DNA from 3 places in the Microbacterium pasadenense genome. Region 3 is predicted to be linked to each of the others. Evidence: predicted binding sites of a transcription regulator. Region 3 holds the regulator's gene; each other region holds the start of a gene.

Region 1 (4,518 bases), on a different contig from region 3:
GCAGATCACGATCCCGGTGCTGACCCTGCTGGGCCAGTCCACCGAACCTGCGGAACTCGCCGGGCACGGACCGATCGACCTCAACACCGCCCGCGACCTCGCCGGCCACGCGCCCGGATGGGACCGGGTCCTCACGCACCCGGTCACCGGGTGCGTGCTCGCGGTCGACCGGTACCGGCCCACCGCCGAGCAGCGTCGCTTGCTCGCGGTCCGGGACGAGCACTGCCGGTTCCCCGGCTGCCGGCAACCCGCGCACCGGTGCGACATCGACCACACCATCCCCGCCGAACACGACGGCCCCACCGAGATCTGCAACCTCGCCCACCTCTGCCGCAGACACCACACCCTCAAACACCACTCCGCCTGGCGGGTGAGACAACACCCCACCGGGGTCCTCGAATGGACCAGCCCGAGCGGCCACACCGTGCCCGACACCCCGGCCCGCACCCTCGTCTTCACCGCGGTGGATCCGCCACCGTTCTGACCCACCGGTGACCGGCGGCCGCGATCAGCAGCCGCCGGAGGTCAGGACCCGCCGACGCGGACGCCGCGGAGGTCGCAAGCCGCCGACGGTCAGACGCCGCCGCCTCCCCCACCGCCACCGCCGCCCCCCGCGGAGCCACCGCCGGTCGAGCCGCCCGTCGGCGAAGACGAGGCGGTCGCCGCCGACAGCGAGCCGATCCCCGACGAGAAGGCCGCCGCGTTGAAGGCGCCCGACCCGACGTACCACGACGGTCCGGCGACCCGGTTGTCCTCGTAGAGGACCGCGAGGCGCTTCGACCACTCGCTCTCCTGTCCGAACACCACGGCGTACGGCAGCAGGGCCTCATACAGTCTCAGCATCTGCCGCGGGTCGTCCACGTCGACGGCGACCCGCTCGGCACCGGCCGGTGACTGCAGGGTCCGGATGCGGTCCGCCTCTGCCCACTCGATGAACACCCGCAGCCCTGCCAGGTGGTCCCGCAACTCCGCACCCGCCGCGGTCAGCGGGCTCTTCGCGAGCACCACGATGACGGCCACGACGAGCATGAGCCCCAGGACCAGCGCGATGACCGGCCAGAGTGGGTCGATGGCGGCATCCAGCATGACGATGCCCGCCAACAGGACGAGAGCCCCCAGCACGACCGAGAGGAGCCCCGGAACGAGCCTGGTGCCCAACCGCACCGACCGCCGGAGGCCCCTCTTCCCGAGCGCCGATCCGGCGCTCGACAGGATCTTCTGCGCCGCCTTCGACAGGCGCGTGTCCGAGCTGCCGAACTCGTACCTCTCGCCGGGCCGCCCACTCGGGAACAGGCCCTCGAGGAGCATCCGGCCGTCGCCGTCCGCCCGGGACGGATCTACCAACTCGGCCACGAGCTTCGCCGAGCCCCAGCGGGGCTTGTCTCCCTCGGAGATCCGGATCGACCCGACGACCGCCTGCTCGAGCACCTCGGCGGGGATCGCCTTGGCCGGCTTGGAGAGGAACACCGCCGCTTCGAGGGCATCGATTCCGGCGGGCGGGGAGTACTCCGCGATCACCGTCGGGCGCCCCGCGGCATCCGCCAACCGCGTCCTCCGCACCGCCACCGCCCAGCCGAGGACCGCGATCATCGCGGCCAGCGCCGCAAGCTGGATCCACGCCCACACGGACCCGAGGTACGACGTGTCGAGCGGCTCGAACGTGTCGTCCGTGAACCCGACCGCGAACGTGAGCGTCTCATGCGGAGCGAGCTGCTCCTGCTCGACCGTGAGGACCGGTCCGGTTCCGGCCGCGGTCTCCTCGATCCGGTCGCAGGCGACTGTCGAGTCGGATCGCCCGGCATAGCAGGCGCTCGCGCCGACGGCATGCCTCAGTTCGGGCGCCACGTTGAGGCGCGCCGTCACGCGGCCGAACGGCTGCTCCCAGTCGAGCCCGTTGACCTGCCAGTAGAGCTCGGCGCCGGTGTCGGAGAACTCCCGAACGACGTTGTCGAGGCTGTAGCGGAAGACGAACGTCTGCCGCCCGTGCAGGTAGTCGTCGGAGCGAGCGACCACCTCGAGACCGGCGTCGCCGTCGTCGGTCTCGACCTCCCACTCGTCCCCATCCCCATCGACGACCGTGTCCACCGACGGACGCACCGGCTGGCCGCGGAACTCGGTCGCGATGACCCGCCGCATGCCGCGGTTCTGGTCGGCGTCCGGGAACACCGCGACGAACGTCTCGACGACGTCCATCCGGCTCACGCCGCTCGCATCGCGCGTCAGGGTGAAGTCCACGTCGAGGCTCTCGAAGACGAAATCGTCGACGTCGGCCGAGGCCGCCAGCGGCGGCGCGATCACCGCCATCAGGACCACCAGTGCAGCTGCCGCCACTGCGCGTGCTGTGCGTCTCGAAGTCCTCACGCTCCCACCCTACGAGCGGCGATACAGTGGACGCCATGACAGACCGCCGCCTCGCCATCGCCGCGTGGGAGAGTCTGTTCCGCGCTCAGCACGAGCTCATGGAGGAATTGTCGGTCGACTTCTCGGCCGACGGCGACCTCACTCAGGCCGAGTACGACGTCCTGCTCACCGTCACCCGCGGCGAAGACCGCTCCGCACGCCTCCGCGACGTCACCGCGAACGCGCTCATCAGCCAGCCGAGCGTCTCGCGACTGGTCGACCGGATGGTCTCGCGGGGACTGCTGACCAAGTGCCCCGACCCCTCCGACGGCCGCGGCGCCATCGTCCGCGCGACCGATGAGGGGGCGGCCGCCTTCCGCCGCGTCGCCACGGTCCACGGCCGCACGATCTCGCAGCGCATGTCGGTCCTCTCCGACGCCGAGCTGGCAGAGCTCAAGGCCATCACGGCCAAGCTCCGCGGCGTCTGATCCCCCTGGCGCGCGGAACCGCCCCGCATCCGAGCGGACGCGGGGCGGTTCTCAGCGGTCAGCGCCGGCCGGCGGTGGCGATCACTGGTCGATCGGCTGCGGCTGGTCGCTCTCGGATGCGGTGATCGTCGACGGCGACCCGTCGGCGACGACCTCGATCTTCCGCGGCTTCGCCTTCTCGCTCACCGGGATCATGACGCTCAGCACTCCGTTGCTGTAGTTCGCGGTGATGCCGTCCGTCGCGATGCCCTGGCCCAGGTTGAGCTGGCGCAGGAAGCTCGCCGCTTCGCGTTCGCGGGTGATCCACTTCACGCCCTCGCCCGACGACAGCGTGCGCTCGGCACGGATCGTCAGCAGCTGGCCGTCCACGTCGATGTCGACGGAGCCCGGGTCGATGCCGGGAAGATCCGCGGTCAGGACGTAGTGGTCGCCATCGCGGTACAGGTCCATCGGCATCCGACGGGGTCCGCGGCGGGTGTCGAAGAGGGTCGACGCAAGGCGGTCGATCTCACGGAACGGGTCATACGTGGCCATGATTCTCTCCTTGGTGGATGGTGGTCTCAAACTTGAGCCGGTATGACTCAAGTACCTTCAGATTAGCACTCTGCCTATGCGAGTGCCAACGATTCTCCGTAGGCGAACACCGTCGGATCCCGGCCTAGGCTGGCGGGATGACGCCCCGCGAGATCGCCGTTGAACCCGCCGACCCGTTCCGCTGGCTCGAGGAGATCTCATCTCCGGAAGCGCTCGACTGGGCAGCCGTGCGGACGGCGGAGACCGAGGCGCGCTTCGCGGGCGGAGACCGCGACCGGCTCGAGGCCCGGCTCAAGGAGATCCTCGACGACCCCGATCGCCTCATCGTCCCGAGTCGCCACGGCGACCTCATGTACGACTTCCGGCGCGACGCGGAGAATCCGCGCGGGCTCTGGCGGCGCACCACCCGCGCCGCGTTCGCCGCCGGAGCGCCCGAGTGGGAGGTCCTCCTCGACGTCGACGCGCTCGGTCACGCGGAGGGGACGGCGTGGACGTTCGCCGGAGCCACGCACGGACCCGCCGGAAGCGGCCGCGCCCTGGTGCGCCTGAGCCCGGACGGCGGCGACGCCGCGGTCGTGCGCGAGTTCGATCTCGACGCGGTGCGCTTCGTCGACCACGACGCCTTCCGTCTGAACGCGCACAAGCACCGCCTCGCCTGGCTGGATGACGACACGCTCCTCGTCGCCACGGCACTCGAGGGCGGCGACGTCACCGACTCGGGCTATCCGCTCACCGCACGCGCCTGGCGCCGCGGAACGCCCCTCGCGGATGCCCCGCCGATCATCGAGGGCGTCGCATCCGACGTCGGCGTGTTCGTCGCCGTCGATCGCACCGAGGGGCGGGTCACGCCGATCGTCGTCGTCGCGCACGACTTCCACGCCTCCGAGCAGTACGTCTGGCGCGGTGGCGAACCCCAGCTGATCGCGGCACCGCAGGACGCGGTCGTGGACGTGCACGGCGACCTCGTCGCGGTTCGGACGACCACGCCGTGGCGCGTCGACGGCGTCACGCACCCCGCCGGCACACTGCTCGTCGGGCCGCTCGAGACGCTCACGACCGGCGACGGGACCGACCTGCGTGTCGCGTACGCGCCCACCGACGTCGCGGTGCTCGAGTCCTGGGCGTGGACGCGAACCCGGCTCGTCCTCACGGTCCT
Region 2 (4,518 bases), on a different contig from region 3:
GACACCGCCGGAGACGCTCTGCAGGTGTGCCGAGACGTCCGCGCCCTCGGCCGAGCCGGCCTCGAGTGCAGCGAGCGCGAGGAGGATGACCGCGTCGTACGACTCAGGCGCGTACGTGAAGTCGTTCAGCTCCGCGTTGCCCTCGCCGGTCCAGAACGACTGCAGGTCGTCGCGGAACGTGGCGATGCTCTCGGGGTCCACGGCCGGGTAGGTGCCCTTGGCGCCCGTCAGCGTGCCCGGCTCGAACTCCTCGCCGAAGTTCGAGAGGTTGCCGTCCACGAGGTACATCTTGTCCGACGGGAAGTCGGCGCCGACGAGCTCGGGGATGATGGTCTTGACCTCTTCGAACGTGATCAGGGCGATCGCGTCGGGGTCCGCGGCCAGAACGTCCGCGACCTGAGCCGAGAAGTTCGTGTCACCCGTGTTGTAGAGGGCTGCGGAGACGACCTCGCCGCCGGCCTCTTCGAACGCGGTCTTCGTGAAGCACGCGAGACCGGTGCCGTACGAGTCGTTGAGGACGATCATGCCGAGCGTCTCGTTGCCGTCGCCGGCGATGAGGTTGCCGAGCACCTGTCCCTGGAGCACGTCCGAGGGCGCCGTGCGCCAGAACAGGCCGTCGTCCTCGTAGCCGGTGAAGGCCGCCGACGTGTTGGCCGGCGAGAACTGGATCGCCCCGGCCGCGATGACCTGGTCGATGAACTGCAGCGAGACACCCGACGACGCGGCGCCGACGATGGCCGTCGCGTCCTCGTTCAGCAGGCGGGGGATCTCGGTCTCGTACGCCTTGTTGTCGGTGTCGCCCGAGTCGCCCTGGACGAGGTTGATCGAGACGCCCTTGTCGGCCTCGTTGACCTCGGCGGCGGCGAACTCGGTGCCGGCGATCTCAGGCGGGCCGAGGAAGGCCAGGTTGCCGGTCACGGGCAGCGCCGTGCCGATCGTGAATTCGAGGTCCTCGGCGGGGCCTTCGCTGGTCGAGTTGTACTCGGGGGTGTACGACGCCGGTTCTGCTTCGTCGCAGTTGACCGGGAAGTCGAAGCCTGCCGGCTCCTCGGTCTCCTGGCCCTCCGGGCTGCTCGAGGTCGTACATCCGGCGAGGACGAGGGCGCTCGCGCCGACCAGGGCGATGCCGCCCATGACCTTCGCGGCGCGAGAACGGGTGAGAACGCTCATAGTGCTCCTTGATCGATGACACCGGAGCGGATCGGGACCGTACCGGTGTGATCAACCTAGCGGCCGCCTCGTCTCGCGAATGTTGCCGTTCGTTAACGATGTGTAACGGCGTGGGCGCGCTCCCAGATCGGTCGCCGCCGAGCGGATGCCGGAACCGGCATCCGTCGTCGATGTCAGACGGGACCGGGGGCGCCGTCGTCGACCGCCGCGCGCGAGCGGCGCGAATGGAGGAGGGAGTCGACCGTGAAGATCGCGACCGCGATCCACACCAGGATGAAGCCGGCCCAGCGCTCGGGCGGCATGGGCTCGCCGAGGATGAGGACGCCGGTGAGGAACTGCATGATCGGGGCGATGAACTGCAGGATGCCGACGACGGTGAGCGTCGAGCGGCGGGCGCCGGCGGCGAAGAACAGCAGCGGCACGGCCGTCACCGCCCCCGCCAGGAGGAGGAGGGTGGTGTGGCCGGCGCCGGCCTGACCCATGGTGAGGCCGGTGCTGGCACCCACGAGGACCAGCTGCAGGATGGCGATCGGAACGAGCCACAGCGACTCGAGGGTCAGCCCGCTGACCGCGTCGACGGCCGGTCCGATCTTCTTCTTGACGAGCCCGTAGGTCGCGAAGCTCGCGGCGAGCGTGAGCGCGATCCACGGCACCGTGCCCACGGCGACGATGATCACCACGACGGCGGCCGCGGCGATGCCGACGGCGATCCACTGGGCGATCCGCAGGCGCTCGTGCAGGACGATCACGCCCAGCAGCACCGTCGCGATGGGGTTGATGAAGTAGCCGAGGCTCGTCTCGACGACGTGACCCGACAGGGTCCCTATGAGGAACGCCTGCCAGTTGACGTAGATGAGGAGGCCGGCGAGGACGGTCCAGAGGACGAGCCGCCGGTTGCGCAGCAGGGCGAGAAGCCGCTGCCAGCCGCGGGTCAGCGCAAGCAGTACGACGCAGAAGACGAGCGACAGCAGCACCCGCCAGCCCACGACCTCCCACGGTCCGGTGGGGGCGAGGTTCACGAAGTAGAGGGGCAGGAACCCCCAGAGCAGGTAGGCCGCGAAGACGTAGATGCCACCGAGGGTCTTCTCGCGGGCGGCCTGTTCCGGTGTCATGGGTACAAGCCTACGACGGTCATGACAGGAGCGGATGCCGCGGGCCCGGTGGCATCCTGCCGTCCACCGTTCGGATCCCGTCGGCGTGTCGCCGCCGGAAAGGCGAAGGGCCCGGATGCCGAAGCATCCGGGCCCTTCTGGAAGTGCTGCGCGTCAGCGGACGACGACCGCCAGGACGTCGCGTGCCGACAGGACGAGGAACTCGTCCGCGCCGAACTTGACCTCGGTGCCGCCGTACTTGCTGTACAGGACGCGGTCGCCGACGGCGACGTCGAGCGGAACGCGGTTGCCGTTGTCGTCGATGCGGCCGGGGCCCACGGCCACGACCTCGCCCTCCTGGGGCTTCTCCTTGGCAGTGTCAGGGATGACCAGGCCACTCGCGGTGGTCTGCTCGGCCTCGACCTGCTTGATGACGATGCGGTCCTCGAGCGGCTTGATGGAAACCGACACGGTCTACCTCTTTCTTGCTGGTGGGGTCCTGCTTCAAGACTCATCAGCACTCGCTTACCGAGAGTGCTAACGCAAGTCTAGGGCGCGGCTGGCACTCATGCAACGCGAGTGCCAACTCGTTTCGGCGGAGGTCCGGCAGCTGCCGTCCCCCTACCCCCTAAGGCCGCTTCTCCCCGGATCCCCCACCGCTCGAATGGGGTAGCCCCTCCCCCCTGCCCGGATCTTTCCCTTGCCCTGCGCGAGGAGTAGGAAGACGTGTGGGGACTTGCTGGTGCACTGCTGCACCGGCACGGGGAATCACGGAGTGGGCGTGTCGAATCGAGCACTGCACATCGCTGTCGACATCGGCAGCGACCGGGTCACGGCCGCGGGGGGCCGACCGGGTCGGAACGAGCCTGCTCGTGCGCTCCGGCTCGGACATCACACCGACGCGGCGTCGGCCGCGGTCTTCGTCGTCGCGGACGGGTTCCTGCACGGCGACGCAGCGGCGCGACGCTCCGTCGGCAGCCCCCGCGGAGTCCTGCGCGACTACACCCGACGCATCGGCGACGACGTCCCGATGACGATCGCGGGTCGAGCGGTGCGAGCGGAGGACGCCTACGCCGGCGTCGTCGAGTGGGCCCTGGGCGCGGCGGTCGACACCTTCGGGCACGAGCCGGCCGCCGTCACGACCGTCGTCCCGGCCGCGTGGGGACCGCATCGTCGCACTCGCCTCGCCGCCGCGCTGGATGCGAGCGGGATGCCGTCGTCGCTCCTGTCGGCGCCCGACGCCGCCGCCTCGTTCCGCATGAACGCGACGGGCGGCGCCGACGAGGTCTTCGCCGTCTACGACCTGGGCGCGGACTCCTGCGACGTGGCGCTCGTGCGCATCCGCGCGGGCGAGGCCCACGTCCTCGCGGCGGCGTCGCTCACCGACATCGGCGGCGCGGACTTCGACGACGCGGTCCTCGCACATGTCCTCGCGTTCGTTCCCGCCGCGCGGGATACCGGCCCGCTGGCCCTCGCCGCTCTGCGCCGCGAATGCGTGGCGGCGAAGGAGGCGCTCTCGTTCGACACCGAGACGGTCATCCCGGTGGTCTTCGCGGGCGGCGAGCATGTCGTCCGCCTGGTGCGCGACGAGTTCGAGGCGCTCATCGAGGACGACGTGCGGGCGACCATCGCCGCCGTGTCCGCCCTCTGCACGGATGCCGGCGTGGCCGTCGCCGACCTCTCCTGCGTGCTCGCGTTCGGCGGATCCAGCCGTATCCCCCGCGTGCTGCAGCTGCTGTCCGAGCATCTCGCGATCCCCGTGGCGACGGATCCCGACCCGCAGAGCGTGCTCGTGCGCGGTGCCGCCGCGAGCCCTGTGCCGGACGCCAGGCGCGAGCCGGTTCCGGCGGCCGCGACCGGCGACGTGACGGCCGAGGCGCCGGATCCCCCCTTCGCCACCGGGCCCACGAGAGCCGTGCGACGCGCCGGCTGGGCCGTCCTCGGCGCCGTGATGCAGGCCCTGACCCCCACCCCGCTTCCTCCTCGCGAACCCGAGCCGGGCCGCGACCCCCGAACCGCGGCGGAGACGCCGGACGGTGCACGCGAGGAGTTGCCCCCGACTCCCGCCCTTGCACCACGGATGTCGGCGATCCCGTCTGGGACGTCCGATACACCGCAGACGTCTCCGCCGCCCTCTTCCCCGATCGTGACCATTCCGGCGCGCTCACGGAAGCACAGCCGGGCGGGGGTGTGAGAGGTGTTCTCCGACGCGTCGCCCCGCACCCCCGCACCGTCTCGGGATGCCGCGCGCGCGTCG
Region 3 (4,518 bases):
GCCCGGAGAGAGCCTCGACGACTGGCGCACGTCGCTGGAGACGGCGATCGCCCTCGCCCCCGACCACGTCTCGGCGTACGCCCTCATCGTCGAGGAGGGGACGAAGCTCGAGCGTCAGATCCGGCGCGGGGAGGTCCCGGCCCCGGACGACGACCTCCAGGCGGACATGTACGAACTGGCCGACGAACTCCTCGCCGGCGCCGGCTACGGCTGGTACGAGGTGTCGAACTGGGCGACGGGACGCGATCAGCGCTCGCGTCACAACATGTCGTACTGGCGCAGTCAGGACTGGTGGGGATACGGCCCCGGCGCCCACAGCCACATCGGCGGCCTCCGCTGGTGGAACGTCAAGCACCCGGCGGCGTACGCGCAGCGGATGGCGCTCGGGCAGTCCCCGGCGGCGGGTCGCGAGCGTCCCGAGCCCGAGGCGCGACGCCTCGAGGACATCCTGCTGCGCTCGCGCATCGTCGACGGGGTCCCGGTGTCCGAGGCCACCGAGGCGGGCCGGCGCCAGGTGGCATCCCTGATCGCCGACGGTCTCGTTGACGGCGCCGCCGCCATCGCGGGGAACGTGGTGCTGACCCGCCGCGGACGGCTGCTCGCCGATGCCGTGGTCCGCGCGCTGACGGCGTGAAATCCGGCGGCGGCCGGTTCGACGCGGTAGAATTGGCACTCGGCGATTGAGAGTGCCAGCGAGGAGGAGGAGTGATGGTCTCGGAACGCGGTCTTCAGGTCCTCCGTGCGATCGTGCAGGACTACGTCGACACGCGTGAGCCCGTCGGCAGCAAGGCGATCGTCGACCGGCATCACTTCGGCGTCTCCGCCGCCACGATCCGCAACGACATGGCGATGCTGGAGGACGAGGATCTCATCGTCGCCCCGCACACCTCGTCGGGCCGCGTGCCCACCGACAAGGGCTACCGCGTCTTCGTCGACCATCTCGCCGAGCTCCGTCCGCTGAGCCCGGCGCAGCGGACGGCGATCGGAGCGTTCCTCGAGGACACCGGCGATCTCGACGACCTGCTCGTCCGCACCGTGCGGACGCTCACCCGGCTCACCGGCCAGGTGGCCATCGTGCAGTACCCGTCGTTCGCCCGTGCCGACGTCTCCCACGTCGAGGTCGTCCACCTCGGCGGCACGCGCGCCGTGGTCATCGTCGTCACCGACACCGGTCGCGTCTCGCAACGCGTGGCCTTCCTCGCGTCGGAGCCGTCGGCGGACGAGACGGCGCAGCTCAAGATCGCCATGGCGACGCTGCTGACGGGGAAGAGCGTCGCCGACGGCGCCGCAGCGATCACCCGGCTGCTCGACGTGGAGCCCGCGGACGGCCGCGAGGACAACACCCGCATCATCCTGCGCACTCTCGGCGAGGAGCTCGAGGACTTCCGGCACGACCGTCTCGTCATGGCCGGGTCCGCCACCCTCGCGCGCCGGGAATCCGACTTCCGCGGCAGCATCTACCCGCTCCTGGAGGCGATCGAGGAGCAGGTGACGCTCCTGCGCCTGATGGGGGAGATGGTGGCCGACGAGCACGGCCTCGCGACCAGCATCGGGCGGGAGAACGAGCCCTTCGGTCTCGCGGAGGCGTCGGTCGTCGCGGGCGACTACGACGTCGTGGGGTCCCGGGCGCGTCTCGGGGTGCTCGGCCCGACCCGCATGGACTACCCCAGCAACCTCGCGTCGGTCCGAGCCGTCGCGCACTATCTGAGCCGCCTGCTCGAGGAAGACGAGAAGGCGCGCTGATCTGAATCGGCCTCCGGGCCGGAAAGGCGAATGTGGCTGACCACTACGAGGTCCTCGGTGTCGCGCGCGACGCGAGCCCCGAGGAGATCAAGAAGGCGTACCGACGGCTGGCGCGCCAGCTGCACCCGGATGTGAACCCGGGCGAGGACGCGTCCGAGCGCTTCAAGCTCGTGACGCACGCGTACGACGTGCTGAGCGACCCCGAGCAGCGCCAGCGCTACGACATGGGCGGCGACAGCGCCGCCGGCTTCGGTGGCGCTGGCTTCGGCGGCTTCAGCGACATCTTCGAGACGTTCTTCGGCGGCGGCGGCGGCGGCGGCCGCGCCGGGCGCCCGCGCTCCCGCCGCGAGCGCGGCCAGGACGCGCTCGTGCGCGTCGACCTGACCCTCGGCGACGTCGTCTTCGGTGTGCACCGCGACATCGAGGTCGACACCGCGGTGCTGTGCGAGACGTGTCAGGGCTCGTGCTGCCAGCCGGGCACCCAGCCGGTCACCTGCGACATCTGTCACGGATCGGGCCAGATCCAGCGCACCGTCCGGAGCCTTCTCGGCAACGTCGTCACCTCGCAGCCCTGCACGACCTGCCAGGGCTACGGCACGACGATCCCGTACCCGTGCTCCACGTGCCAGGGTCAGGGCCGGGTGCGCTCGCGCCGCACGGTCTCGATCGACATCCCCGCCGGCGTCGAGTCGGGGCTGCGGCTGCAGCTGCCCGGCTCGGGCGAGGTCGGTCCTGCCGGCGGTCCCAACGGCGACCTCTACCTCGAGGTGACGGTCGAGCCGCACGACGTCTTCAGCCGCGACGGCGACGACCTGCTCGCCACCCTGGAGGTGTCGATGGTCGACGCGATCCTCGGGACGAGCACCAGCATCGACTCGCTCGACGGTCCGGTCGACCTCGACATCAGATCCGGGATCCAGGCGGGCGAGGTCCTCACGGTCCGCGGCCGCGGCATCACCCCGCTCCGGGGCACCCAGCGGGGCGACCTCCGGGTCGGTGTGCAGGTCGTGACGCCGTCGCACCTCGATCCCAAGTCCCGCGCCCTGATCGCCGACCTGGCGAAGCGGACCAAGCCCGGCCCGCCGCGGCTGGCGGAGTTCCACCCCGGCCTGTTCGCGAAGCTGCGCGACAAGTTCAAGCGCTGACCCATGGCGCTGCACTTCCTCCTCGACACGGCGACGGACGCCCATCCCGGTGACACCCTCGTGCTGACCGGCGCCGAGGCGCATCACGCCGCGGCCGTCCGCCGCGTCCGTGTCGGCGAAGAGGTCACGGTCGGCGACGGGCGGGGCGTCCGGCTGACGGGAGCAGTGGCATCCGTCGCGCCGAAAGAGGTCCGAGTCGAGGTCGGGGAGCGCGTCGTGACCCCCGCGCCGACGCCGCGCACGGTGCTGGTCCAGGCCCTTGCGAAGGGCGACCGCGACGAGCTCGCCGTGCAGGCGGCGACCGAGCTCGGCGTCGATGAGATCGTGCCCTGGCAGGCGGCGCGCAGCGTATCGCGGTGGGATGCCGCCAAGGCCGCGAAAGGCGTCGCACGCTGGGAGACGATCGCGCGGGAGGCCGCCAAGCAGGCGCACCGATCCTGGCTCGCCGTCGTCTCGGATCCGAGCTCCACGCGTCAGCTCGCGGCCCGGTCCGAGCGGTGCCGGATGCTGGTCCTCGAGCCGACGGCATCCGTCTCGCTCACCGAGGTGGCCCTGGATGCCGCCGACACCCGCGACGTCGTGCTCGTGGTGGGGCCCGAGGGCGGCATCGCCCCGGACGAGCTCGCGACGCTCGAACAGGCCGGAGCCACCCTCGTCCGGCTGGGCGACACGGTCCTGCGCACCTCGACGGCCGGGCCGGTCGCGCTCGCCCTCGTGAATGCGGCGCTCGGCCGCTGGTGACCGCACCGGCGACCGGGACCGCCGCGGGACGCGATCGCTAGACTGAGGGGATGAGCGAACCCTCCGTCTTCACGCGCATCTTCCAGGGCGAGATCCCCGCGGAGATCATCGCTGAGACCGACAACGCCTTCGCCATCCGCGACAACGCGCCGAAGGCTCCCGTCCACCTGCTCGTCATCCCCAAGACGCAGGACTACCGCAACGTCGTCGAGCTCGCCGCAGGCGACCCCGCGCTGCTGGCCGAGATCGTGGGCCTGGCGAACTCGGTCGCGGCCGAGCACGCCGGCGGCGACTTCCGGCTCGTCTTCAACACCGGCGAGGGCGCCGGGCAGACCGTCTTCCACGTGCACGCGCACGTGCTCGGCGGCGGCCTGGCCGAAGGGAGCATGGGTGCCTGACGACATGGCGGGGGCCGGCGACGGCGCCACGGTCGACCGCATCTACGCGGACGGCGTCGCGATGGTGCAGCTGCTCGGCCCGCAGGACCGGCTGCTGCGCACGGTCGAGCGCGAGCACCCCGAGGTGCAGGTGCACGTCCGCGGCAACGAGATCACGCTGACGGGCGAGCGGGAAGCCGTCGCCCGCGCCCGGGCCCTCGTCGACGAGCTCATCGGGATGGCGCGCGCGGGGCAGGGCCTCGATCCGAGCGATGTGACCCAGTCGAGCCGGATCCTCCGCTCCGACGCCGGCCTCCGGCCCTCCGAGGTACTCGGCGAGGCGATCCTGTCGTCCCGCGGCAAGGTCATCCGTCCGAAGACGCTCGGTCAGAAGGAGTACGTCGACGCGATCGAGGAGAACACGATCGTGTTCGGCATCGGTCCCGCCGGCACCGGCAAGACGTACCTCGCGATGGCGAAGGCCGTGCAGGCCCTGCAGCGCAAGGAGGTCA

Evidence for each region. Region 3 encodes HrcA, which represses chaperone genes, less so after heat shock. Its sites were predicted from a motif close to TTNGCACTCGNNNNNNNCGAGTGCNAA; they were not measured.
Region 1: a site for HrcA is predicted at 3,425-3,451, ahead of AB3M83_RS03905 (Hsp20/alpha crystallin family protein). Genes of this name have one in related genera too.
Region 2: a site for HrcA is predicted at 2,821-2,847, ahead of groES (co-chaperone GroES). Genes of this name have one in related genera too.

The regions. Positions count from the first base shown of each region.
Region 1 covers NZ_JBFOKN010000001.1:823,727-828,244, reverse strand. Annotated here, with positions in the region: gene AB3M83_RS03920 (HNH endonuclease signature motif containing protein) at 1-484, shown strand, start outside; gene AB3M83_RS03915 (DUF2207 domain-containing protein) at 574-2,331, opposite strand; gene AB3M83_RS03910 (MarR family winged helix-turn-helix transcriptional regulator) at 2,397-2,828, shown strand; gene AB3M83_RS03905 (Hsp20/alpha crystallin family protein) at 2,910-3,362, opposite strand; gene AB3M83_RS03900 (prolyl oligopeptidase family serine peptidase) at 3,500-4,518, shown strand, end outside.
Region 2 covers NZ_JBFOKN010000004.1:57,946-62,463, forward strand. Annotated here, with positions in the region: gene AB3M83_RS12515 (ABC transporter substrate-binding protein) at 1-1,170, opposite strand, end outside; gene rarD (EamA family transporter RarD) at 1,344-2,282, opposite strand; gene groES (co-chaperone GroES) at 2,436-2,732, opposite strand; gene AB3M83_RS12530 (Hsp70 family protein) at 3,043-4,455, shown strand; gene AB3M83_RS12535 (helix-turn-helix transcriptional regulator) at 4,459-4,518, shown strand, end outside.
Region 3 covers NZ_JBFOKN010000002.1:682,546-687,063, reverse strand. Annotated here, with positions in the region: gene hemW (radical SAM family heme chaperone HemW) at 1-634, shown strand, start outside; gene hrcA (heat-inducible transcriptional repressor HrcA) at 709-1,743, shown strand; gene dnaJ (molecular chaperone DnaJ) at 1,776-2,888, shown strand; gene AB3M83_RS09470 (16S rRNA (uracil(1498)-N(3))-methyltransferase) at 2,892-3,629, shown strand; gene AB3M83_RS09465 (HIT domain-containing protein) at 3,680-4,027, shown strand; gene AB3M83_RS09460 (PhoH family protein) at 4,032-4,518, shown strand, end outside.